One region of the Priestia sp. USM5 genome, then DNA from elsewhere that is predicted to be linked to it. Evidence: riboswitches for the same ligand, from Rfam matches in the RefSeq annotation. Region 1 holds a riboswitch; each other region holds the start of a gene.

Evidence for each region. Region 1 has a riboswitch for lysine ahead of lysA (diaminopimelate decarboxylase). Riboswitches for the same ligand answer to the same signal wherever they lie in the genome.
Region 2: linked by a shared signal. The riboswitch ahead of ACWATA_RS00920 (aspartate kinase) and the one ahead of lysA (diaminopimelate decarboxylase) in region 1 are both predicted to bind lysine.
Region 3: linked by a shared signal. The riboswitch ahead of ACWATA_RS11775 (amino acid permease) and the one ahead of lysA (diaminopimelate decarboxylase) in region 1 are both predicted to bind lysine.

The regions. Positions count from the first base shown of each region.
Region 1 covers NZ_JBSGKN010000001.1:2,346,723-2,354,401, reverse strand. Annotated here, with positions in the region: gene ACWATA_RS12800 (LysR family transcriptional regulator) at 1-122, opposite strand, end outside; gene ACWATA_RS12795 (hypothetical protein) at 255-440, opposite strand; gene ACWATA_RS12790 (hypothetical protein) at 596-730, opposite strand; gene ACWATA_RS12785 (dicarboxylate/amino acid:cation symporter) at 869-2,131, opposite strand; gene lysA (diaminopimelate decarboxylase) at 2,182-3,510, opposite strand; lysine riboswitch at 3,649-3,831, opposite strand; gene ACWATA_RS12775 (CBO0543 family protein) at 3,898-4,410, opposite strand; gene ACWATA_RS12770 (NAD(P)/FAD-dependent oxidoreductase) at 4,749-5,867, shown strand; gene ACWATA_RS12765 (YckD family protein) at 5,941-6,255, shown strand; gene ACWATA_RS12760 (PAS domain-containing sensor histidine kinase) at 6,417-7,679, shown strand, end outside.
Region 2 covers NZ_JBSGKN010000001.1:174,913-182,591, forward strand. Annotated here, with positions in the region: gene ACWATA_RS00895 (enoyl-CoA hydratase) at 41-814, shown strand; gene ACWATA_RS00900 (electron transfer flavoprotein subunit beta/FixA family protein) at 833-1,606, shown strand; gene ACWATA_RS00905 (electron transfer flavoprotein subunit alpha/FixB family protein) at 1,640-2,620, shown strand; gene trxA (thioredoxin) at 3,029-3,343, shown strand; gene uvrC (excinuclease ABC subunit UvrC) at 3,567-5,333, shown strand; lysine riboswitch at 5,399-5,576, shown strand; gene ACWATA_RS00920 (aspartate kinase) at 5,718-6,950, shown strand; gene ACWATA_RS00925 (YslB family protein) at 7,002-7,529, opposite strand.
Region 3 covers NZ_JBSGKN010000001.1:2,151,296-2,158,974, reverse strand. Annotated here, with positions in the region: gene ACWATA_RS11795 (ethanolamine ammonia-lyase subunit EutB) at 1-984, opposite strand, end outside; gene ACWATA_RS11790 (ethanolamine ammonia-lyase reactivating factor EutA) at 1,011-1,742, opposite strand; gene ACWATA_RS11785 (ethanolamine ammonia-lyase reactivating factor EutA) at 1,754-2,443, opposite strand; gene thiT (energy-coupled thiamine transporter ThiT) at 2,600-3,208, opposite strand; TPP riboswitch at 3,241-3,341, opposite strand; lysine riboswitch at 3,516-3,700, shown strand; gene ACWATA_RS11775 (amino acid permease) at 3,803-5,242, shown strand; gene ACWATA_RS11770 (hypothetical protein) at 5,279-5,647, opposite strand; gene ACWATA_RS11765 (GNAT family N-acetyltransferase) at 5,751-6,242, opposite strand; gene ACWATA_RS11760 (cysteine hydrolase family protein) at 6,337-6,921, opposite strand; gene ACWATA_RS11755 (cupin domain-containing protein) at 6,943-7,251, opposite strand; gene ACWATA_RS11750 (YqcI/YcgG family protein) at 7,226-7,679, opposite strand, start outside.

The DNA.
Region 1 (7,679 bases):
TTTTCTACTTTTTTGACGGCTTTACTTAAAGCCGTTTGTGACAAATGAACTTGCAGCGCTGCCTTTGTAAAATTTTTATGATTCGCTACCTCTATAAAGTATTCTAAGTCTCTGATTTCCATGTGAAACTCCATTTCTGCAAACTGCTTATCCTTTTTTTTTACTCTTTATTTTAACCATTAAATTATTTACTGTAAATGCGCTGATTAAAAAAGGGAGCTATCCAATGAATAAAAACGAGGAAAGGAAATGAACTAAAGTTTCTGTCGAAATTGATTTATAAAACCAATAATCTTTTTATAGAGAAACATAGATTTTGCTACTAGCTGATGAGGAATATAAAGATTTTTGCCTGTACGTTCGGGCAAAAATGCAAAACTTATCAAAATAACTGAAAGCCCAAAGGCTGCAGCTGTAATCTCTATCCAAGAAAACACCATATCATTCCTCCTTTTACAAACCTATTAATAGAATATGTAAAAGTTTGAAAGGAGGTTGTACGATAGACCTATAAAGAGCGTCGTCATTAAGCTCTCTCAAAATAAAATGACGTCAAAGAACGCAGGGCCTGTGTCAAACGTTCTTTGACGTCATTTTATTTTCGCTCTTCAGCTTGATGCTCTTGTTTGTTTTGCTCAGTGAGACGTTTTTGATGAGCTTTTGTTTCTGCACTTACGTGATTCGCATCATTCGGTTGATTCTTCTTTGAACCTCCTGCAGCGTTACTCATTAGACGACACCTCCAGTCCGGTTATGAAACATACCTATAGAATGTGCGTATTTACAAACTTTATACACGGCTATCGATATTACTGCACACGAAAAAAGCAAAGGGAGAGTCACTAAGACTGTTCCCTTTGCTTTTTTACTAGGCGACTTTATCGGTGGTGATAATTTTGTTAATCCAGTCTTTTCCTTCTGTAAACCTTGTAACAAGCATCGCTGTTACTGTATTTCCCGTACTGTTTAAGAGCGTAGCAGGGGCGTCAATAATTGTGGAAATGACCGCAATGATGGGCAGAACTTCTGGCGAAAATCCGTAAATTGTAATGATTAACATTTCGCCAATCATACCGCCTCCAGGAATTGCTCCCATTACGGCTCCAACTAAAAAGGCTACGCCTAATATGCTCAAAATACTCGTAGCAGACGTCATATCTTTGCCGAACAAACTGAATAAGAAAACAATTTTTAGAATACCACCGATAACAGAACCATCTTTATGGGTGTTTGCTCCTAATGGAATCACTGTTTCAGCAATATCCAGCGGCACACCCATTTTCTTTGTTGCGTCTAAATTGACTGGAATAGATGCCGCGGAAGAACAGGTAGCAATAGCAGTGATAGAAGGAGCAGCTGCATTTTTCCAAAACAGCTTAATTCCTGCTTTACCGCCAGCAATCCATGCGTATAGCGTAAAGAAGCCAAAATAGTAAACGATTGCAATTAATAAATAAAGAATAAATGCTCTAGCATACCCTTGCAAGATCTTTGGTCCAAGTTCTCCTACTACAGTAGCAAAATAGCACCCTAAACCAATTGGAGCATAGTACATGACAATTTTAACGACTTTCATCGATACTTCTTGACCCGAAGTCAGAAATTTCGCCATAGGCTGTCCTTTTTCACCAGCCATCGTGGTAGCAATACCGAAGATAACGGCAAAGACAATTAATTGTAAAATATGCTCTTTCGAAAATAACTGAACAAAATCAGGTACAGTAAATGTACTAACAAGCTGATTTAAAAGCGTCATTTTTTCAGCTGTATTTTCACTGTCACCCATTAATTCTTTAATGGCAGAAGTATCTACGTTGTGCAGCGGATTGTAAAGTGATGCGCCTAAAAAGCCTAGAACGGCTGAAACAGCAGCAGTGGCGACAAACACAACGGCGATACCTAGCATAATTTTACCAAGACGTTTCATTTCGTTCATGTTTGCGATTGCCGAAGCCACACTAAAAAAGACAAGGGGAACGATAATCATGAACATTAAATTAAGAAACAAATCACCAAAGGGCTTTACGACTGCCACATCGGGCCCGATAGCATATCCTGCTATCCCGCCAATTAAAATAGCGAGAAGCAGAATAAGCGATGATCTGTACGTTTTAAATACACTTAAAACCATATAGATTTCCTCCAAACAACAATAGCTTCTTTACTACGCAAGAACAGCTATCATTTGCTCATTGCATACGTAGTAACGACTGGCTTTACATCTTTACGCACCAAATCTTCGTATGTTTCTCGCTCTACAGCAAGACGAGCTTCTCCATTTTTCACAAATACAACAGCAGGGCGCGGAATACGGTTGTAATTGCTAGCCATTGAATAGTTGTAGGCACCTGTAGAGGATACTGCTAGTAAATCTCCTTGATTAACGCGCGGTAAATCGATATCCCAAATAAGCATATCTCCTGATTCACAGCATTTCCCCGCAATTGATACTGTTTCATCTTTTTTATCCGTCACTCTATTAGCCAAGACAGCTTCATGTTTTGCATCGTAAAGAGCAGGACGGATATTATCGGTCATACCGCCATCAATTCCTACGTATTTGCGTACACCTGGAATCTCCTTCGTTGAGCCGATTGTATAAAGCGTTGTACCTGCTTCTCCTACGATGCTTCTTCCAGGCTCAATCCAGACTTCCGGAAGGGTATAATTCTGTTCAGTTAACGTGCGGCTTAGCTTTTCTGTCAGTGCATCTACATAATACTCAACTGGAAGTGGAGAGTCGCTTTCGGTATAACGAATACCAAAACCACCACCTACGTTTAAAACTTTTACTTCAAATTCCATTTTATCACGAATACTGAATAAGAAATCAGTTAAAATATCAATGGCGCGAGAAAAACCATCTACTTCAAAAATTTGCGAACCAATATGACAATGAATGCCTAAAAGATCGTAGTAAGGCTTTTCTAATGCAGAACTTACCGCTTTCATAGCCTGGTCATTGGAAAGACCAAATCCAAACTTGGAGTCTTCCTGTCCGGTCATAATATACTCATGTGTGTGGGCTTCAATCCCTGGAGTAACACGCAGAAGAATAGATGCTTTCTGTTTGCGCTCAGCTGCTAAGGCATGTAAAACTTCAAGTTCGGTAAAGTTATCCACAACAAAACAGCCAATATTCGCATCAAGAGCCATTTCAATTTCTTCAATCGTTTTGTTATTTCCGTGAAAATGAATGCGTTCAGCTGGATATCCCGCTTCAAGAGCTGTAAATAATTCGCCTCCTGAGACCACATCTAATGACATATCAAGCTTCGTTAAAAGGCTAGCCATTTCCATACAAAGAAACGCTTTCCCTGCATAGGCGATTTGATATGAAAATCCGCTTCTTTGAAAGGCTGAATGGAAGGCCTTGCATTTCGTCTCAATTAATTCTTGATCGTAGATGTATAGGGGAGTGCCGTATTGTTTTTTCAGTTCGACCGTATCACACTGCCCAATTTCTAAATGATTGCTGCTGTTAATTTTACTCGTTCCATGTAAGTACATAATCCGTATCCCTCCATTTAAATCATTCAACTATAACTTTGATGGTCAGTAGAAAAACACAAAAAAGACCCGTGAAGTGATGTTCACGCGTCTTGGTTTCATAATAATAAAGTATTATTACATTCTAGGCATCAACATCTCTTCAATAGCTCTCCACAAACCAAGTGGTTTGTGACAGCTCAGCATTTATTCAATACTGAACCAGTATATGAACACAATGGATGTTTATATACTTCGGCACGAAATCCCTTTTACTTATCTTCACAGACTCCATTAGTCTCCAATAAGTGACTCTTGATTTCATGCACCTCTATTCTCAGAGAGGAAAATTATATTTAAATGTAACTCCTATTATATTTCCTTTTCCTCTGTCTAGTCAATGAAAAGTTAAGGCATAGGAATATCAAAGAAGGTAAATAAAAAAGCTATGAAGCTTCCAGATAGAATCCAAGCAGCCAGCGCTGTCTTCTGATGAATGATTAAAAGTGAGAACGTGACAATATTGAAGAGAAAAGAACATAGCAGCGACCATCCATAATGATGAGTGATACTGTGATTAACATAAGCAATGAACTCAATCACAGTAAATAAAAGCGCCCATAAAAGAATCCACCACAGCCGGCCGCTTACATGCAGCGGCAGCCTTCCTAAAAAAACCGGTATAACAAACGGATAAATAATTAAGGTTATTCCAAGAGAAACCATTAGGTGATCGGGTAGAAAAAGATGATCAATACCAACAGGGTGAAATACCCATACGCGGTGATGAAACAGCAGCACTTCATAAAGCAAATTCCCCGTGACCCAAAACAGCAAAGTAGGGTAGTATTCTTGATACCTTCGCCACTTGCCAAATAGTAAACCAAGAATGATAAAAAATAATACAAATGAAGATTGCATACGCTCTCCTTAAAATAATGGTTATTTCTTTTTATTTACATATTATAGTGGTTTTATTCTTTCATTTTTTTATTCAGCACCTATAATAGAAAAGCCGTAAGCCACAGCGTTAAAGACGTACTACCACTATTTATGGCTTTCTTCACCCTGTTATAATCTTGGTAAAAGAACTTCTACCGCTTTTGCTTACGAGACTAAAGGAGCTATATGTCAAAGTCAGCAAGGCTTAAAAATAAGCTTAAAATAGCTTCGCCTAGTATGTGACTTCTTTTTTTGCTATGCTAAAATTGCATACATATAGCATGAGAATACTAGAAGAAAGAAAAGGGTGTTTCGGTATGAAAACATACATCGTAGTTGGAGCTGGGGTACTTGGAGCTTCTACGGCATATCATTTAGCAAAAGCAGGAGCAGATGTGACATTGATAGATCGCAAGGATGCTGGTCAAGCTACTGATGCAGCAGCAGGAATTGTTTGTCCGTGGCTTTCGCAGCGTCGAAATAAAGCATGGTACCGCTTAGCAAAAGGCGGCGCCAAGTACTATCAAACATTAATTCAGCAATTAGAAGAAGATGGAGAAACGGATACGGGATATAAGCGAGTAGGAGCAATTAGTTTACACACTGATGAACAAAAGCTTAAAAAAATGGAAGAACGAGCATATAAGCGTCGGGAAGAAGCCCCCGAAATAGGCGAGATTACACGTTTATCCGCTAAAGAAACACAGGCTTTGTTTCCGGCTCTTTCGGAAGAATACAGTTCAGTTCATATTAGTGGAGCCGCTCGCGTTAACGGAAAAGCTCTTCGAAACGCACTTGTGAATGCAGCGAAGAAAAACGGTGCAAAAATAATAGAAGGAAACGCAGAACTACTTTATGAAAATAATCGAGTAACGGGCGTTGCCGTAAATGGACAAACCCTTCTAGCAAGTACAACAATCGTGACAGCAGGAGCGTGGGCAAATCAATTACTAGAGCCTCTTGGAGTGAAATTTTTAGCAAGCTTTCAAAAAGCGCAAATTGTCCACTTGCATCTTCCTGATTTAGATACAAAAGACTGGCCCGTTGTAATGCCTCCAAGCGACCAATATATTCTTTCGTTTGAACAAGGTCAAATTGTCATAGGAGCAACACATGAAAACGACACGGGTTATGACTTGAGAGTAACGGCTGGGGGGCTTCATGAAATTTTTTCAAAGGCCTTATTAATTGCTCCTGGCTTAACAGAAAGCACAGTCTTAGAAACAAGGGTAGGGTTTCGACCATTTACTCCAGGCTTCTTGCCAGTCATCGGGGCTCTTCCAGCTTACGAAGGAATACTAGTAGCGAACGGTCTCGGAGCTTCAGGCTTAACGTCGGGTCCTTATCTTGGTTCAGAGCTTGCTAAATTAGCACTTGAAATGGAAATGGAAATTGATCTTAGCGATTATGATGTAAGAGGAGCTATTGAGTCCTAAGCAAATAGAATGAATGAAAACAAATAGAAGTTCGCAAACTATAACTACTATATGATGAAAGGAAGTAGATTGTTTGCGAAAGGTTATGATAAGTGCAGCAGCAGCTTTTTTATTTATGAGCGGGACGCCTGTATTAGCGGAAAACAATCCTCAGCCAGAAACAAAAGACGTGCAGCTGACGTCTCAGCAAAAGCAGGAATTATCCGTTCTGTACAAAGAAATGTTCGAAAAAAAGAAAGAAATACTTTCAAAATATGTGGAGTACGGCGTGCTAAGCAAAACGGAGAGTCAAAACATTTCTTCACATATGGAAAATCGCTATCAGCATATGGAGAAAAATGGGTTTGTTCCGAAGCGGCACTGTCATAAAATGCATCATTCAAAGTAATTCCTATTCACATAAAAAAGCGCCTATACAGGCGCTTTTTTTATGTGAATGAATGGAAAATATCTGCTTCTTTATCTAGTAAATTTTAAACGCCTCATGTAAAATTAAGAGAATGAGAACGATTAGGAAAGATGCTAGTGAGGGGTAGGTAAATATGAACGATGAACGAAAATAAAAAAATAGTCCGATTACATGCAGAAAATCATTCAGCTGAGGCTCTAGGAATCATATTTGCTTACAAACAAAAAGGTGACCACCTTGTTTACAGTATGTATCAAGGAGAAAGCGTTTCTGAGCAAAAAATACCTCTAGAAGAATGGGTCTCGTATGAGCATTTTTTCGAAGCGCTAAATAAAAAGAAAAAGCTTATGTACGAGCTTCAAATAAATGATAAACGCTATGTAGTAAACTTAACCCCTTTATCTTACACAGAAAAACCTGAAATTATGGGACATTGCGTGAATATAACTAGTTATCAGGAGAAAAAAGAACAGATTCAGCCTTTTATTTATCATAACGCAGATGCTGTTGCTATCGTTGACTTAGAGGGTAAAACGCTTCAAGTGAACCCTGCGTTTGAGAATACATTTGGCTGGACGTTTGAAGAAATTCATCAAAAGCCTCTTCCGATTATACCTTCGTTTTTAAAGGAGCCCGTGTGCGAACTTCATAAGACTATTCAATCAGGGGAATCGAAAACGGAATTCGAGACGGTCAGACAGCATAAAGACGGGCATTTAATTAATGTAAGCGTCACACTATTTCGCGTTGAAAATATGAATGATTGGCCGTTATGCATTGCGTTTGTCTATCGAGATATAACATCGCGCAAGCAGGATGAGACGGCTTTAAAAGAAAGCGAACAGCGCTACCGAAGTTTGATTGAGTTATCCCCGGAAGCAATTATCGTTCATAGTGAAGGTAAAATTGATTATATCAACCCTGCAGGAGCTAAAGCACTAGGATACAAGAATCCTCAAGATGTATTAGGAGCTTGTGTTTATCAGTTTGTTCACCCTGATTACTATGATGTTGTAAAACAGCGAATTTATCGAATGAAAACAGAAAATAAATCTGTGGATCTGCAGGAAGAAAAGTTTATTCATAAAGACGGTCATACGATTGATGCCGAAACCATTGCCTTTCCTATTCCGTATATGGGAAAGCAGGCCATTCAAGTTTTGTTTCGTGATATTACAGAACGTAAAAAAACTGAAAAATTGCTGCGTGAATCCGCTCAGCTTTCCTTAGTCGGACAGTTAGCAGCGGGTATCGCTCACGAAATCAGAAACCCTCTAACAGCGGTAAAAGGATTTATGCAGTTATTAGAAGAAACGAGCGGTCAGCCTTACTATGTAGAAATGATAAATCATGAGTTAGATAGAATCGAATTGATTGCCGACGAGTTCTTGAGTCTTGCAAAG
Region 2 (7,679 bases), 2.2 Mb from region 1:
GCAAGGTAATGAAAATAGAAAGAAAGGGTGGGGGAAACAAATGGAGATTATCCAGGTTGAAACTGTTGATGCAATAAGCTTCATTACGTTGAATAGACAACCTGCTAACGCTTTGTCTCAAGATTTATTAAAAGATCTTTCAAGTGTTTTAAAACATTTAGAAGATAGCAAAGAGACAAGGGTTATCGTCATTAAAGGCGAAGGGAAATTCTTTTGTGCTGGAGCTGATATAAAAGAGTTTACATCACTGCAGCAGGAAAAAGATTACGAGAAACTTGCTGTTAACGGCCAAGAGCTCTTTGAGTATATTGAAAATTACCCAAAACCAGTTATTGCAGCTATTCATGGAGCTGCTTTAGGCGGAGGATTAGAGCTTGCTATGAGCTGCCATATCCGTTTGGTAACAGAAAATGCTAAGCTGGGCTTGCCTGAACTTCAGTTAGGAATTATACCAGGGTTTGGAGGAACTCAGCGATTGCCTCGTTATGTAGGGGTTCATAAGGCTTGTGAGATGATGCTGACAAGTGATCCAATATCGGGCAGCGAGGCAGTGGAGTTAGGATTGGCAAACGCAGCTTTTGAAGAAAGTCAGCTTATCAATGAAACATTTTTACTTGCTAGAAAAATTGCCAAAAAAAGCCCAATCTCTGTTAAAGCTACCTTGCAGCTGCTTCAACATGTAAAAACAGATGCTTATTACAGCGGCATCAAAAAAGAAGCACAGTTTTTTGGAAGCGTATTCAAAAGCCGTGATGCTCAAGAAGGCGTAGCCGCTTTTATTGAAAAGCGCCAGCCTAAATTTTTAGGAAAATAAGCTTAGGAGGGGAATTGAATGAATATTTATGTGTTAGTAAAAAGAACGTTCGATACAGAGGAGAAACTTTCACTAAAAAATGGTCAAATTGTTGAAGATGGAGCTGAATTTATTATTAATCCTTACGATGAGTATGCAGTTGAAGAGGCTATTCAGCTAAAGGAAAAGCATGGCGGAGAGATTACGGTCGTGAGTGTAGGAGGGGAAGAATCAGAAAAAGAACTCCGAACAGCTTTGGCTATGGGAGCAGATAAAGCGGTTTTAATCAATACGGAAGATGACATAGAAGATGGCGATCAGTACACGACTTCTAGGCTGCTGGCACAGTACTTAAAAGAGCAATCTCCTGATTTAATCTTAGCAGGAAACGTAGCGATTGACGGAGGTTCAGGCCAGGTGGGACCGCGCGTAGCAGAACAGTTAGAAATCCCTTATATTACAACGATTACAAAGCTGGATATTGAAGGTGAAAAAGTGACGGTTGTACGCGATGTGGAAGGAGATTCGGAAGTTATTGAAACGTCGCTTCCTCTTTTAGTAACAGCTCAGCAGGGACTTAATGAGCCTCGCTATCCATCTCTTCCAGGGATTATGAAAGCGAAGAAGAAACCGTTGGTTGAAGTGGAATTAGACGATTTAGATTTAGATGAAGATGATGTAGAAGCAAAAACAAAGACAATTGAAATTTATTTACCTCCGAAAAAAGACGCGGGGCGCGTATTACAAGGAGATATAAAAGATCAAGTAACAGAGCTGGTCAATTTACTGCATAAGGAAGCAAAAGTCATTTAATAAGTCAAAAGTCAAAACAATGGGGGTATTGTAATGGGACGCAAAGTGTTAGTTCTTGGAGAAGCACGTGATGGGGGATTACGAAACGTATCGTTTGAAGCGATTTCCGCAGCGTCTACTGTAGCTGACGGGGGAGAAATTATTGCAGCGTTAGTAGGAAAGGACGTAAAATCTTTAAGTGAAGAACTTATTGCATACGGAGCAGATAAAGTTGTTGTGACGGAGCATGAAGATTTAGCTGCTTACACATCGGATGGTTACGCTCAGGCATTATTAGCCATCATTGAAAGTGAACAGCCTGAAGCTATCGTATTTGGGCATACGGCTCTTGGCAAAGATCTAGCGCCAAAACTGGCAGCTCGCTTAGATAAAGGACTTATCTCGGATGTGACGGATGTAGAAGTGGGAGGGGATCAAGTAGTCTTCACTCGCCCAATTTATTCTGGTAAAGCATTTGAGAAGAAAATCATGACCGATGCTTTTACGTTTGTCACGATTCGTCCAAATAATATTTCACCGCTTGCAAAAGATGAGGGGCGTACAGGTGATGTAGAGGATTTAAATGTTGAAATCAAAAACCTGCGTACTGTTGTAAAAGAAGTCGTACGCAAAGCAACGCAAGGGGTTGATTTGTCCGAAGCAAAAGTCGTGATTGCAGGTGGTCGAGGTGTAAAAAGTACGGAAGGTTTTGGACCTCTCCAAGAACTAGCGGACGTGTTAAATGGAGCTGTTGGAGCGTCTCGCGGAGCGTGCGATGCAGATTACTGCGACTATTCTCTTCAAATCGGTCAGACGGGCAAAGTAGTCACACCAGATTTATACATTGCCTGCGGAATTTCAGGTGCAATTCAGCATTTGGCAGGTATGTCAAATTCAAAAATTATTGTTGCAATCAATAAAGATCCTGAAGCGAATATTTTTAAAGTAGCTGACTACGGAATCGTTGGAGATTTATTTGAAGTAGTGCCTCTGCTAACGGAAGAATTTAAAAAGCTGAAAGTACAGTCTGCGTAAGATTCTCGGACAAAAGTATTTGAGACGAAGTGAAGAACGAACCGTTGATCAAGATTTTTGATTAGTGGTTCGTTTTTTTGTTAGGGTAAACGCAGGGTAGGTCTTTCTAGCAGGTGATTGGAGGGCAAGGCGAAGACTCCTGCTAGAAAAGCGAAGTCTTGCATGGAAATCAACTGCGGTGTCGCAAGCGGTTCAACCCATGTATACTATTTGTTCGTCTTTGGATTCATTTAGTCAGGTCTCAGCCTCATGGGAAACGAAATTTTCTACGCATATTTTTAGGCAAATTGTACAAACTAGAGCGGAGAATAAACAGTATAAATGTAAGCAAAAAGTTAGCAAACCTTATTTGAAGGTGATATACTGTGAGTAGAATTTGGATATTGCATATATTTAGGAGGAATTAAAATGGCTATTGCACATGCTACAGATAAAAACTTTACAGATGAAATTAAATCAGGCCTAGTGCTTGTTGACTTTTGGGCACCATGGTGTGGCCCTTGTAAAATGATTGCTCCAGTTCTTGAAGAAATTGATGGCGAACTTAACGATAAAGTTAAAATCGTAAAAGTAGACGTTGATGAAAATCAAGAAACAGCTGGAAAATTTGGTGTTATGAGTATCCCAACTTTAGTATTATTCAAAGATGGAGAGAAAGTTGATCAAGTAGTTGGTTTCCAACCAAAAGAAGCATTAACAGAATTAATTAATAAACACGCGTAAGTCAAAACCTAGCTCAGGCTAGGTTTTTTTCTTTTTCTCCACTTTTTCTCTTTTGGGAATACTTTTATTTAGCGAATATGCGTTCGTTTGTTTTATACTAGATGTAAGGAACACCGCCATAAATCCAGCTTATGTACATGTATTAAGACAGGAAAGAATGTAGGTTACGCTTCATAAGCGATTGTATAGATGGACAGAGTAAGAGAAGAGGAAGGAGAAAAGTATGAACGATTATTTAAAAGAAAAGCTGGCTATTTTACCGGATCAGCCCGGCTGTTACTTGATGAAAGATAAATATGGAACGGTCATTTACGTAGGAAAAGCAAAAGTATTAAAAAATCGAGTACGTTCCTACTTTACCGGATCTCATGACGGAAAGACGCTTCGACTTGTAAACGACATTGTCGACTTTGAATATATCGTCACATCTTCTAATTTAGAAGCGCTTATTTTAGAAATGAATTTAATTAAAAAGCATGACCCAAAATACAATATTATGCTTAAAGATGATAAGGGCTATCCGTTTATTAAGATTACAGCTGAAAAACAGCCCCGACTTGTTATTACAAGAAAAATAAAAAAAGATAAAGGGAAATACTTCGGTCCTTATCCTAATGTTCAAGCAGCAAATGAAACAAAGCGGCTTCTTGATCGCATTTATCCGTTAAGAAAGTGCTCCACTATGCCAGATAGGCCTTGTTTGTATTACCATATCGGGCAATGTCTAGCTCCTTGCGTAAAAGAGGTAAAAGAAGAGCAAAACAAACAAATTATTGAAAATATCACGCGGTTTTTAAATGGTGGATATGAGCATGTCAAAACAGAGTTAACTGAAAAAATGTTAAAAGCTTCAGAAGAACTTGACTTTGAACGGGCTAAAGAATACCGAGATCAAATTGCTCATATCGAAGCGACAATGGAAAAGCAAAAAGTAACGTTTAATGATTTTGTTAATCGAGATGTGTTTGGCTATTCTTACGATAAAGGATGGATGTGTGTTCAAGTTTTCTTTATTCGCCAAGGGAAATTAATTGAGCGAGAAGTTTCTATGTTTCCTTTTTATAAAGAGCCAGAAGAAGATTTCTTAACTTTTATCGGTCAGTTTTATGCCAAAAATATTAAGCCAAAAGAAGTGATGGTTCCAGCAACGATTGATGCAGAGTTAGCTGAGAAGTTAGTAGAAGTAGAGGTTCAGCATCCAAAGCGAGGCAAAAAGAAAGAATTAGTAGAACTTGCGTGTAAAAATGCAAAAATTGCGCTCGGTGAAAAATTCTATTTAATTGAACGAGATGAAGAGCGTACAGTTGGCGCAGTTGAACGGTTAGGAGAAGAGCTTGGAATTGCCGCTCCTTATCGGATTGAAGCATTTGATAACTCAAATATTCAAGGAACAGACCCAGTTTCTGCGATGATTGTTTTTGTTGATGGGAAACCGGAAAAGAAAGAATATCGCAAATATAAAATTAAGACCGTAAAGGGACCAGATGATTACAGTTCCATGAGGGAAGTCGTTCGCAGACGGTATTCCAGAGCGTTAAAAGAAGGCCTTCCGCTTCCGGATTTAATTGTTGTAGATGGAGGCAAAGGGCATTTAGCTGCAGTCCAGGACGTTCTCGAAAATGAATTGGGACTTTTAGTGCCTACAGCAGGTCTTGTTAAAGATGATAAACACAGAACCTCCAACCTGATGATTGGTGAGCCTCCTCAAATCATACCGCTTGAACGCAATAGTCAAGAATTTTATTTGCTTCAGCGAATTCAAGATGAAGTTCACCGCTTTGCAATCACCTTCCACCGTCAAGTGCGCTCTAAGTCCGCTTTTCAGTCAGTTCTAGACGACATTCCGGGAGTGGGAGAAAAGCGTAAGAAAGCTTTGTTAAAGCATTTTGGTTCGGTGAAAAAATTGAAAGAAGCAACGGTTGAAGATATACGAAATTCAGGTGTTCCTCAAAACATTGCTGAAAAAATTTATGAAACATTACAAAAATAGTCTTGAAATAATAGAAAATATTTGATAAGCTATTAACTAATTTCATACGACACTTCATCAAATGAAGTGAAGATAGAGGTGCAAATTTAATCAGTACGCATCAGGAAGGGTATGAGCCCTTATGAACGATGCGGAAAGGGAAATTTGCCGAAGTGAACATTACCTCATAGTAATGATTGCTGGTTCTGCGTTGAATAAACGTAGGATTGTCAAGATGTAGATTCTTGGAGAGCTATCTCACGGCAGTGGACGGTTATGTTTTATAATTTTCGTTCGTTAAGCAATGAGAGCTCATCTCATTGCTTTTTTTATTGTCTGAGTAAAAAAATTTAGCTTCTCATCATCCTGCATATGCAAATTTATTGAAAAGGAATGAACAAAATTATGGCATTAATCGTTCAAAAATTTGGTGGAACATCTGTTGGTTCTGTTGAACGTATTCAACATGTAGCAAACCGTGTTATTCAAGAAGCAGAGCGCGGTAACCAAGTAGTAGTTGTTGTATCGGCAATGGGCAAAACCACAGATGCACTGGTGAAATTAGCAAGTGATATTACGGACAGTCCAAGTAAACGCGAAATGGATATGCTTCTTACAACTGGAGAACAAGTAACGATTTCCCTGTTAACAATGGCTCTTCAATGCAAAGGTCATGAAGCCACTTCGCTAACAGGTTGGCAAGCTGGTATCCAGACGGAAGCAGTTCACAGCAATGCACGAATCCAGCACATTGACACGACTCGTATTCAAAGCCAATTAGATAGAGGTCGAATCGTAGTAGTAGCTGGATTCCAAGGCTGTTCAGAAGATGGAAGCATTACAACATTAGGTCGAGGCGGCTCTGACACGACGGCAGTAGCTCTTGCCGCGGCACTAAAAGCTGCAAAATGTGATATTTATACAGACGTAACAGGAGTGTTTACGACGGATCCGCGCTACGTAGAAGAGGCTCGTAAACTTCATTCTATTTCATATGACGAAATGTTAGAATTAGCCAATTTAGGAGCAGGGGTGCTGCATCCGCGCGCTGTTGAGTTTGCAAAAAATTATCAGGTACCGCTAGAAGTGCGTTCAAGCTTAGAAAACGAGAATGGAACGATTGTTGAGGAGGAAGTTTCAATGGAACAAAACTTAGTCGTAAGAGGAATTGCGTTTGAAGATAATATTTCACGGGTGACAATTGAAGGGTTAAACAACGAGTTACAAACTCTTTCTACTATTTTTACAGCATTAGCAAAAGAACAGTTAAATGTGGATATTATTATTCAAAACGTAACGGCTAATAATCGCCTCTCTATCTCATTTTCTATTAAAACTGTAGATGTAGAAGCTGCTCTTGCCGTCTTAAAAGAGTATAAATCTACCTTGGGGTATACGCGTATTGAACATGAAAGCAGTCTGGCTAAAGTATCGATTGTGGGATCTGGCATGATATCTAATCCAGGTGTTGCAGCCGAAATGTTTGAAGTGCTGGCAGGAGAGAAAATTGAAGTGAAGATGGTCAGCACGTCTGAAATTAAAGTATCTACAGTTGTACCGCATGCTGATATGGTAAAAGCTGTTGAGACGCTTCACGTAGCATTTGAATTAGAAGAGCAGCAGGCAGTGCAAGTATAAAGAAAAGAAAAAAGACGTGGTATCTCCACGTCTTTTATATATACGTATTTCTTACTTTTTATAACGCTCCGCACGGGTTTCGGTAGGTAAGATATCTTTTCGGTCCCACTGCACGGAAATCAGCACTTTTCCGTTCTTTTCTTTAGGTGTTAAGTAGGCTTCTGTTAGGCAGTTGTTTTGACGCTGAATCTGTTCAGCCACAAACCCTGACTCAAGATGAAATGAACAAGTTTCCTGCTGAAATCTTTTGCTGACCACATCACCTGATAACTCAAGCTCTAGTGAATATTTATCTTTTTTGGCAAGCGTCAGTGTTCCCCAGGAAGCTGCTTTAAAAAATGCGACGATTTCATCCATTGTATTTAATGGATATTTACGCGCAAGGTGTTTTCCTGCCCAGTATGAGATGGTATTCGTTTCGTCTCCAAGAAGCTCTGGAATTAACACGTCACGCAAAAGGCTGTATCCGAAATATGGAACGTGATCAAGAGCTCTCTCTGTTTCAGCTGCGGCATTAGGTTCTAATGTTTCCATCGTCTCTTCAAGTTCTTGCTGTGATTCTGTTTGTAAATTGCTCATGCTTTCCCCTCTTTCTTTACTACTATTATATACAAATCTAAAAAACCTCTCACGCATTTTTTTAATAAAATGTAAGAGGATCTTTATTATGGTAAAAAGAGTTAGATGTAAAGATAAAAAATCCATAAAATTACTTTTAAAAGGGTACTT
Region 3 (7,679 bases), 200 kb from region 1:
TCCAACAACCGTGTTAACTAAGAAAGGCTTGTAGTGGCGAGCTAAGCCATAGCATCTAGCTTCGAGCGTTACTTGATCAATATTATAGTGGGCTTCTGCTGACAGTTCAGAACCTTGTCCTGTTTCAAAATACCAGCGGTTCGGACCTTTTGCTGTCCCTTTTTCATGAATTAACGCTGTCGCTTCATCGAGCATAGACAGTGAAATCCCAAATGAATCATTACCGGCTTCTGTGCCTGCTAAACTTTGGAAAATCAAGTCAGCAGCTGCTCCTTTTTCGATTGCTCTCATTTGGCTCGTCACATGTGATAATACACAGTTTTGAGTAGGAATCGACCATTCGTTGATTATATTTTTTGTTTCATTTAAAAGCGCGTAGATATTATCCGTTGTATCAATAACAGGGTTAATTCCGATAACCGCATCTCCAATTCCATAGCTTAACGCTTCGTAGAGAGATGCTCTCATTCCTTTTAAGTTATCTGAAGGATGATTAGGCTGGGCTCTTGAAGCCAATACGCCTTTTTGACCGATAGTCGTTTGACAAGTAGTTTGCACTTCTATCTTGGCAGCTCCTTGAATTAAATCTAAATTGGACATAATTTTAGTAGCTGCCGCAATCATTTCGCTGTTTAATCCTTTGCTAAGCGCAAGAAGGTCTTCTCCGGTATGCTCATCAGATAAGATGTATTCTCTTAACTCCCCTACTGTCCAATTTTTAATAATGTCGTAAACCGATGAATCAACCTGACTTTCGATTAATGCCGAGACGTTGTCTTCATCTGCGCTTAGCAGCGGGTAATTTCGAATATCAGCAAGTGTGATATCAGCTAGCACTTGTTTGGCTGCCATTCGTTCTTTCGTTGACTCAGCGCTAACTCCTGCGAGCTGATCTCCAGAACGTTCTTCGTTTGCTTTGGCCATAATTTCTTTCAAGCTATAAAATGAAAATGTTTCTCCTAACAACCGGGTAGTTTTAAACATCTTTTCCTCCTTGTATGTTCAGTTGATTATGATGAAAAAGCGAGTGTTTTAATCGAAACAGAGATTGCCTCTCCAGCTACGGGTAACCCTAGATCGATATAATCTCCGTGGGTAAAGTCAATTTGATCTAAACAAATAATTTCTAATTCGTTCTCCTGTTTGGCTAGTGCTTGTCCTAAAGCTTTAGCAATATCCTGCTCGCATAAAACAACGAGGCACTTAGCTCCTTTAAAACAAGCACCAAATTCAGCGCTTATTACTTTTGCTAATTCTTGCAGCATTATATAGCTGCAGTAAGGGAAATGAGATAAAGCAATAGCAACGGGAGGATCTTCTGCGCTGAAAACAGTTGAAGCCTGCATACATGACGCTCGAGCTCTTTCTTGAAACAGCTGCGGATTCCACTCCTCCTCTGGCTGTACAGGTATTTCTATAATCGGAATGTTTTTCAGCGGCAGTTTTTTAGACTTAATGTATACGGTTGATCCGCTAACTTCTGTATTTTGCATGCCAGCCCCAATGACAGTAGCGCGCGTTGTTTCAGCGGCTTGAGATACGTGTATGGATTGAAACTGATACGCTAGCAGAGGACCAATGTCTCCATGTACAGCCACTTCCCTCACTGTTTTCGGCTTTTGCTTCTCCATCATTGCTCCTACCCCTCCTGAAATCATAATTGTTTCTGGTTGGATAGAAGATCTTGTATGAGGAGAAACGAGCAGCGAAGAGGTTTGAATTAGTGCTCTTACATAATTCACGGTTTCTTCAGCTAGTAATTGACAGATAGTAATTGACAGATAGACGAGAGTTTTTCAAATGTTGCTTTTTCACCTTCTCGCAGTATTAAAGAATTATTTTTTAAAAATTCAGTTAAATAAGGTGAAACGTAGGTAACAAAGCCGTCTGAATTCAGCCGAATTAATCTTCCACCTACATGCAGCGTAAACGTTTCGATCACTTTTCCGTTTTGACATAAAGCGATGTTAGCGGTGCCTCCTCCTACATCAATATTGGCAATTACTGCATTTGTTTCAGCGGAATGTTGTATTGCTCCTGATCCTTTTGCCGCCAATATTCCTTCCAAGTCAGCACCGGCTGTTGCAACAACAAAATCTCCAGCATGTTCGGCTAGATAGTGAACGATAGTTTCTGCATTTTGCTTTCTAGCAGTTTCTCCTGTGATGATCACAGCGCCCGCCTCCACTTGATCTAAGGAGATTTCTGCATTCTTGTACTCTTGTTCTAGTAGTACCGTTAATCGTTGAACATCGATTTCAACCTCGTTTAGCATAGGTGTGGTATAGATAGAACTTGCATACGTTACTTGACGATCAATAATTTGACAGCCTGGCAGCGTAAACTGATTTTGTTGATTTGCTATTAACAGTTTGCTTACAATCAGTTTTGTTGTGCTTGTTCCAATATCTAAACCTATGCTCGTGATCCATTTCTGTAGCATACGATCAATCCTTTATCTCGTTTGAATATGTTGACTATCATAAAACAGTTTTTTGAATATTTCACTAACTATGTTATCAAACCTGACACACTTTTGTGTAAACAAAGGTGACAAATGAAAAAAAAGACTAAATCTTGGTAGATTTAGTCTTTTTTCTTATGATGAATGTGATTTAGTTACAATCATTCTTGATGCCGATGGAATTAACAATGAAAGAATGACTAAGCAGGCTATTAGTGACCCTACCATTGAAATACCGTTCATTGAAAAAGAATACCACAGAGCGGACATACCTTTTGGTGCGTACGATCCCCAGAAAATAATACCAGCAATAAAGTGCCAGAAATAACGTGCGAAGCTTCCGATAATAAGGGATAAAACAATCAAAACAAAAGCTTTTGATCTGTTATTGGTAGCTAAATTTGTTTTAATAGATTGTGAAAAAATACCTCCAAAACCTATAAAAGCAAAAGCCACAATATATTCAATAAATGTTTGTAGCGCTGTTAAAATATAAGCCGTTCCTGTCGCTAACTGCAAAAGCCCCCATAATAGACCAGATAGAGCCCCGCCTTTTACTCCCCAGCGAAAGCACATAATAAAAATGGGCACCATGGAGAACGAAATACTTACAGCCGTTGCAATCTTAATGGAAGGCAAAAGGTCAAGTAGAAGTGCCAATGCTGCAAAAATAGCTATTTCAATTTTAGCCTGTAAAGGTAATGCTTTATTCACGTTTCTCACTCCTGTTTTTGAATCATTCATATCAAACGGTTTACACAGGAGTAAGCAAATATATGCTACTATTCCCACATTCCTACGCTAGCGTTAACTAACAGGTTCTAAGGGTCTGAACGTTTCGTTCACTCTCAGCACGGCGGCTCCCCCTGTGGTACGTTTGGATATTTATGTAGTATAAAGACAATGTTTATTATACCATATGTAACAAAATAGATTCGAGAGATTTCAAAGATGTTTCTATTTTCTGAATCTATTTTTTATAATGACAATCGTTTTAGTATTTGTTATACTTCTTTTATGTCAATTGAATATAAAAAACCCTCATCCTAATCGATGAGGTAGAGGTCGCAGTTTTTAATAGTAAAGTAACGGAAATGCAGAGAACATTGAGGATGTTGCTTGAAAGGAAAAATTGCCGAAGTTTAGATCACTTCTCGGTTGATTTAAGCTGGGGCTGTCTCCGAACAGGAACAGAACTGTCACATCATGCGAGTGATGTGAAGAGCTATCTTCACGGAAGGTTGACGCGGTTTTCAGATTTAAAAGCGCGCACATATACTGCGGGCTTTTTTTATGTTATCCCGTCTCTTTCCGTACATTCGAAAGGAGTATTTATCTATGCAAGAGCAGCAAGAATTAAAACGTGGGTTGAAATCTCGCCACTTAACGATGATTTCATTAGGAGGAGCCATCGGAACCGGCTTATTCCTAGCAAGTGGTGGAGCAATTCACACAGCAGGACCTGGGGGAGCGCTTTTAGCTTACGCTATCATTGGCGTCATGGTTTACTTTTTGATGACCAGCCTAGCAGAGCTCGCAGCTTATATGCCTGAAGCTGGTTCATTTAGTACGTATGCGTCTCGTTTTGTAGATCCATCCTTTGGTTTCGCTCTCGGCTGGAACTACTGGTATAACTGGGCTATTACGATTGCAGCTGAATTATCCGCTGGAGCCCTTATTATGAAATTTTGGTTCCCAAACTCTTCTTCTATTTTATGGAGTGCCCTGTTTTTATTAATTATGTTTGGGCTTAACTACCTTTCTGTAAAAGGATTTGGTGAATCTGAATTTTGGTTTTCGTTAATTAAAGTAGTAACGGTTATTATCTTTTTAGTTATTGGTATTATGATGATTTTTGGTATCTTTAACAATGAAGCACCAGGTTTTAAAAACTTCACGCTTGGTGATGGACCGATTCACGGTGGATTCTTCACTGTACTAGGTATCTTTATGGCAGCTGGTTTTTCATTCCAAGGAACAGAGTTGCTTGGAGTCGCAGCTGGAGAAAGTGAAGATCCGGAAAAAACGGTTCCTCGCGCAGTTAAACAAGTCTTCTGGCGCATCTTGTTATTTTATATTTTAGCTATTTTTGTTATTGGAATGCTTATTCCATACACAGCGAATTCATTAGCAAGTGATGACGTGCGAGTAAGTCCGTTTACTTTGATATTCGAACGAGCAGGTCTGGCGTTTGCAGCATCAGCGATTAATGCCGTTATTTTAACAGCTGTTTTATCTGCTGGTAACTCAGGCATGTATGCTTCTACGCGTATGCTGTGGAACTTAGCGAAAGATGGAAAAGCACCAAGGTTTTTAGCAAAAGTGAATAAACGAGGCGTTCCAGTTAATGCCTTAATCGCAACGGCACTTGTCGGTACACTTGCATTTGGTGCTTCATTTTTTGGAGACGGTGCGGTATATACGTGGTTACTTAACGCTTCTGGTATGTCTGGTTTTATTGCTTGGTTAGGAATTGCGATCAGCCACTATCGTTTTAGAAGAGCATTTGTTGCTCAAGGTCATGATTTGAGTGAACTTCCATATCATGCAAAACTTTTCCCATTTGGCCCTATCTTTGCCTTTATTTTATGTGCCGTTGTTATTTTAGGCCAAAACTATTCGGCGTTTATGGGTGACTCGATTGACTGGTACGGTGTACTTGTTTCTTATATCGGACTTCCTTTATTCTTAATTGTTTGGTTAGGATACAAATGGACGAAAAAGTCGAAGCTTATCCCGTTAAAAGAATGTCAAGTAACAGTGAAAAAATACGAATAAAAAAAGCGCTCTATTCAAAAGAATAGAGCGCTTTTTTTATATGAGCTGATCGGCAAAATGAAGAGATATATAAGCGGGTTGGTTTTTCATAACAAGCATATAACCTTTGAGGGGACGGTTATAGTAATCAGCAGCTTCGATATAATAAATACGCTGAATTAACCTGCTTAAATGAGTTGCAAAAGATGGAAGTTGGTGATTAGGAATGGTTTGGATGTAGTCTATGATTTCTTGTTTAGTTTGAAGGCCTGAACGGGTACATTCTAACAGATGAAAAAGCGGATCTGCTGCTATAGTAGATAGTTCAGAATTGTGTTTGATTCTATTCAGCTGGATATGCAGTTCTTTTTGGGACCATCTTTTCGGCACAGCTCTTAGATGTTGATATTGAAAATGTGTACTCATGATAGCTAACACCTTTCGTATTAAAATAATAAAACAACTTATTATTTTAATAACCTTTACACATGAAACTAAAACGTTACAATGTGTAAAGGTGTCATACATCTTATAAAATAAGCTGATAAAAAAGTACATCTTGCCACTGATCAAATTTCCAGCCCACTTCTTTAAACTCTCCGCAAAATGTAAAATTAAATTGCTCATGCATTTTGATACTGATATCATTCCCTTTTGTAATTCCTGAAATGACAACGTGATGGTCGAGCTCTTTAGCTAATTCCAAAATGCGCTTCATAAGCTGTTTCCCAATACCATGCCCTTGTTGATTTTTATCAATATAAATCGATAGCTCTACTGTTTGAATGTACGCTTCTTTATCTCGATACGAGGAAAGCGAAGCATAGCCCGCTACTACTCCATCTTTTTCCGCGACAATAAGTGGAAAAAGTTCATTGCCAATATGATTATTAAACCAGCCCCTTCTTTGTTCTACTGTTACAGGCGTTAAGTCAAAAGTAGCAGCACTTGTTTGAACGGACTGATTATAAATTTCAACAAGCATAGGTAAATCTTCTTCTTTAGCATAACGAATGATCATATGTACAAACTCCTTATAGTATAGAATTATCTTTATTTTACTTCTTTTAAGAAACATAATCTACATAAAAAACCGATGTGCGCATGCACATCGGTTATTGGTTTTGGGCATATTGAAAGGTTTGAAGGACTTGAAGAGTCTCTTTTGTAGAAACGACCGTTGCAAACTCTCCGTGCAAGGAAGACAGTGCGAATGTATGTACATCTTCTGCAAGAAGTCTGGTTTTTCCATCGTAGGACATACAATCAAAACAGGCCGTTGCATCGTTCGCAACATACGTCCTATACCCTAGATTTCCAGCCATGCGCGCAGTCGTAGAGACGCAGTGATTAGTAGTTAGTCCTATTAAGATAAGCGTATCATAGCCATTTGCTTTTAAATAGCTATCTAGCTCTGTTCCAATGAAACAGCTGTTCACGTGCTTGCGAATTAAGTATTCGTCTTCTTGTGGACCAAATCCTTCTTTGAACTGAAACCCCTTTGAACTTGGATGTAAAGGAGAGTCTGGATTTTCTGATGCATGCTGCACGTGAATGACAGGATAGTCTTGGCGCCTCCATGCTTGCAGTAGCGTCAGCATATTCTTTTCTGCATCTAAATTGTTTCTTTCTCCCCACTGGGGTGAATAAAACCCTTCTTGTACATCGATAAGTAGCAACACTGGCCGGGAACGTAGCATAAGCATCATCTTCTTTCGTCTTTATTTTAAAATGGAAATAACGTATGTGCATCCATCAGGACCGGCTTTTGAAGAATGAACCGTTTGTTTCGGTAAATGTATCCGATCTCCGGCCTGACATAGAACCGTATCACGTTCAACTGTAAAGTAAATAGATCCTTCAAGTATATGAAGAATTTCATCAGTTGGATGCGTATGAGACGGATGTGTTTGAAAAGCAATATCGTGCTGTACTTCAACGTATCCAGTATACGCCGGAAGCAGCTCTTTAATTACTTCTTCAAACTTTCCGCCAACTCCTTTTTTAATAGAGGCTTTTTTTACGTCCATGCTGCTCACTCCTTTTTAATTTAAATGGACACTGTCCAGTAGTATTGTTATTATCATCGTGTAAAAAATATTGCTTCCACTCTCTGTTTTCCTGCTGTCCATACCAGCCTAACTCAGGGTGAGCTGATACGTCATCATATGTTTTTAACCGATCGCGGACGACTTTTTGTACATGCTTCCCTATTTTTGAATCTCCTGTCATACCTTCAAACACCCACCGCGGCTGAAATGTAATCATAAATCCTCTGCTCTTACGGCTTTTACGTAGAGAATGAGCAGGCGTATTACAGACGACAAAAATAGGTTCTCCGTGAAAACAAAATTCCCATAATGCATCTTTTGGGTCTTTCGGAATATCTTGCGGCCATTTCTTTTGATCAATTTGATGAAGAAACGTCAGCGTATCCCAAAACATCGTTTCGTACTCT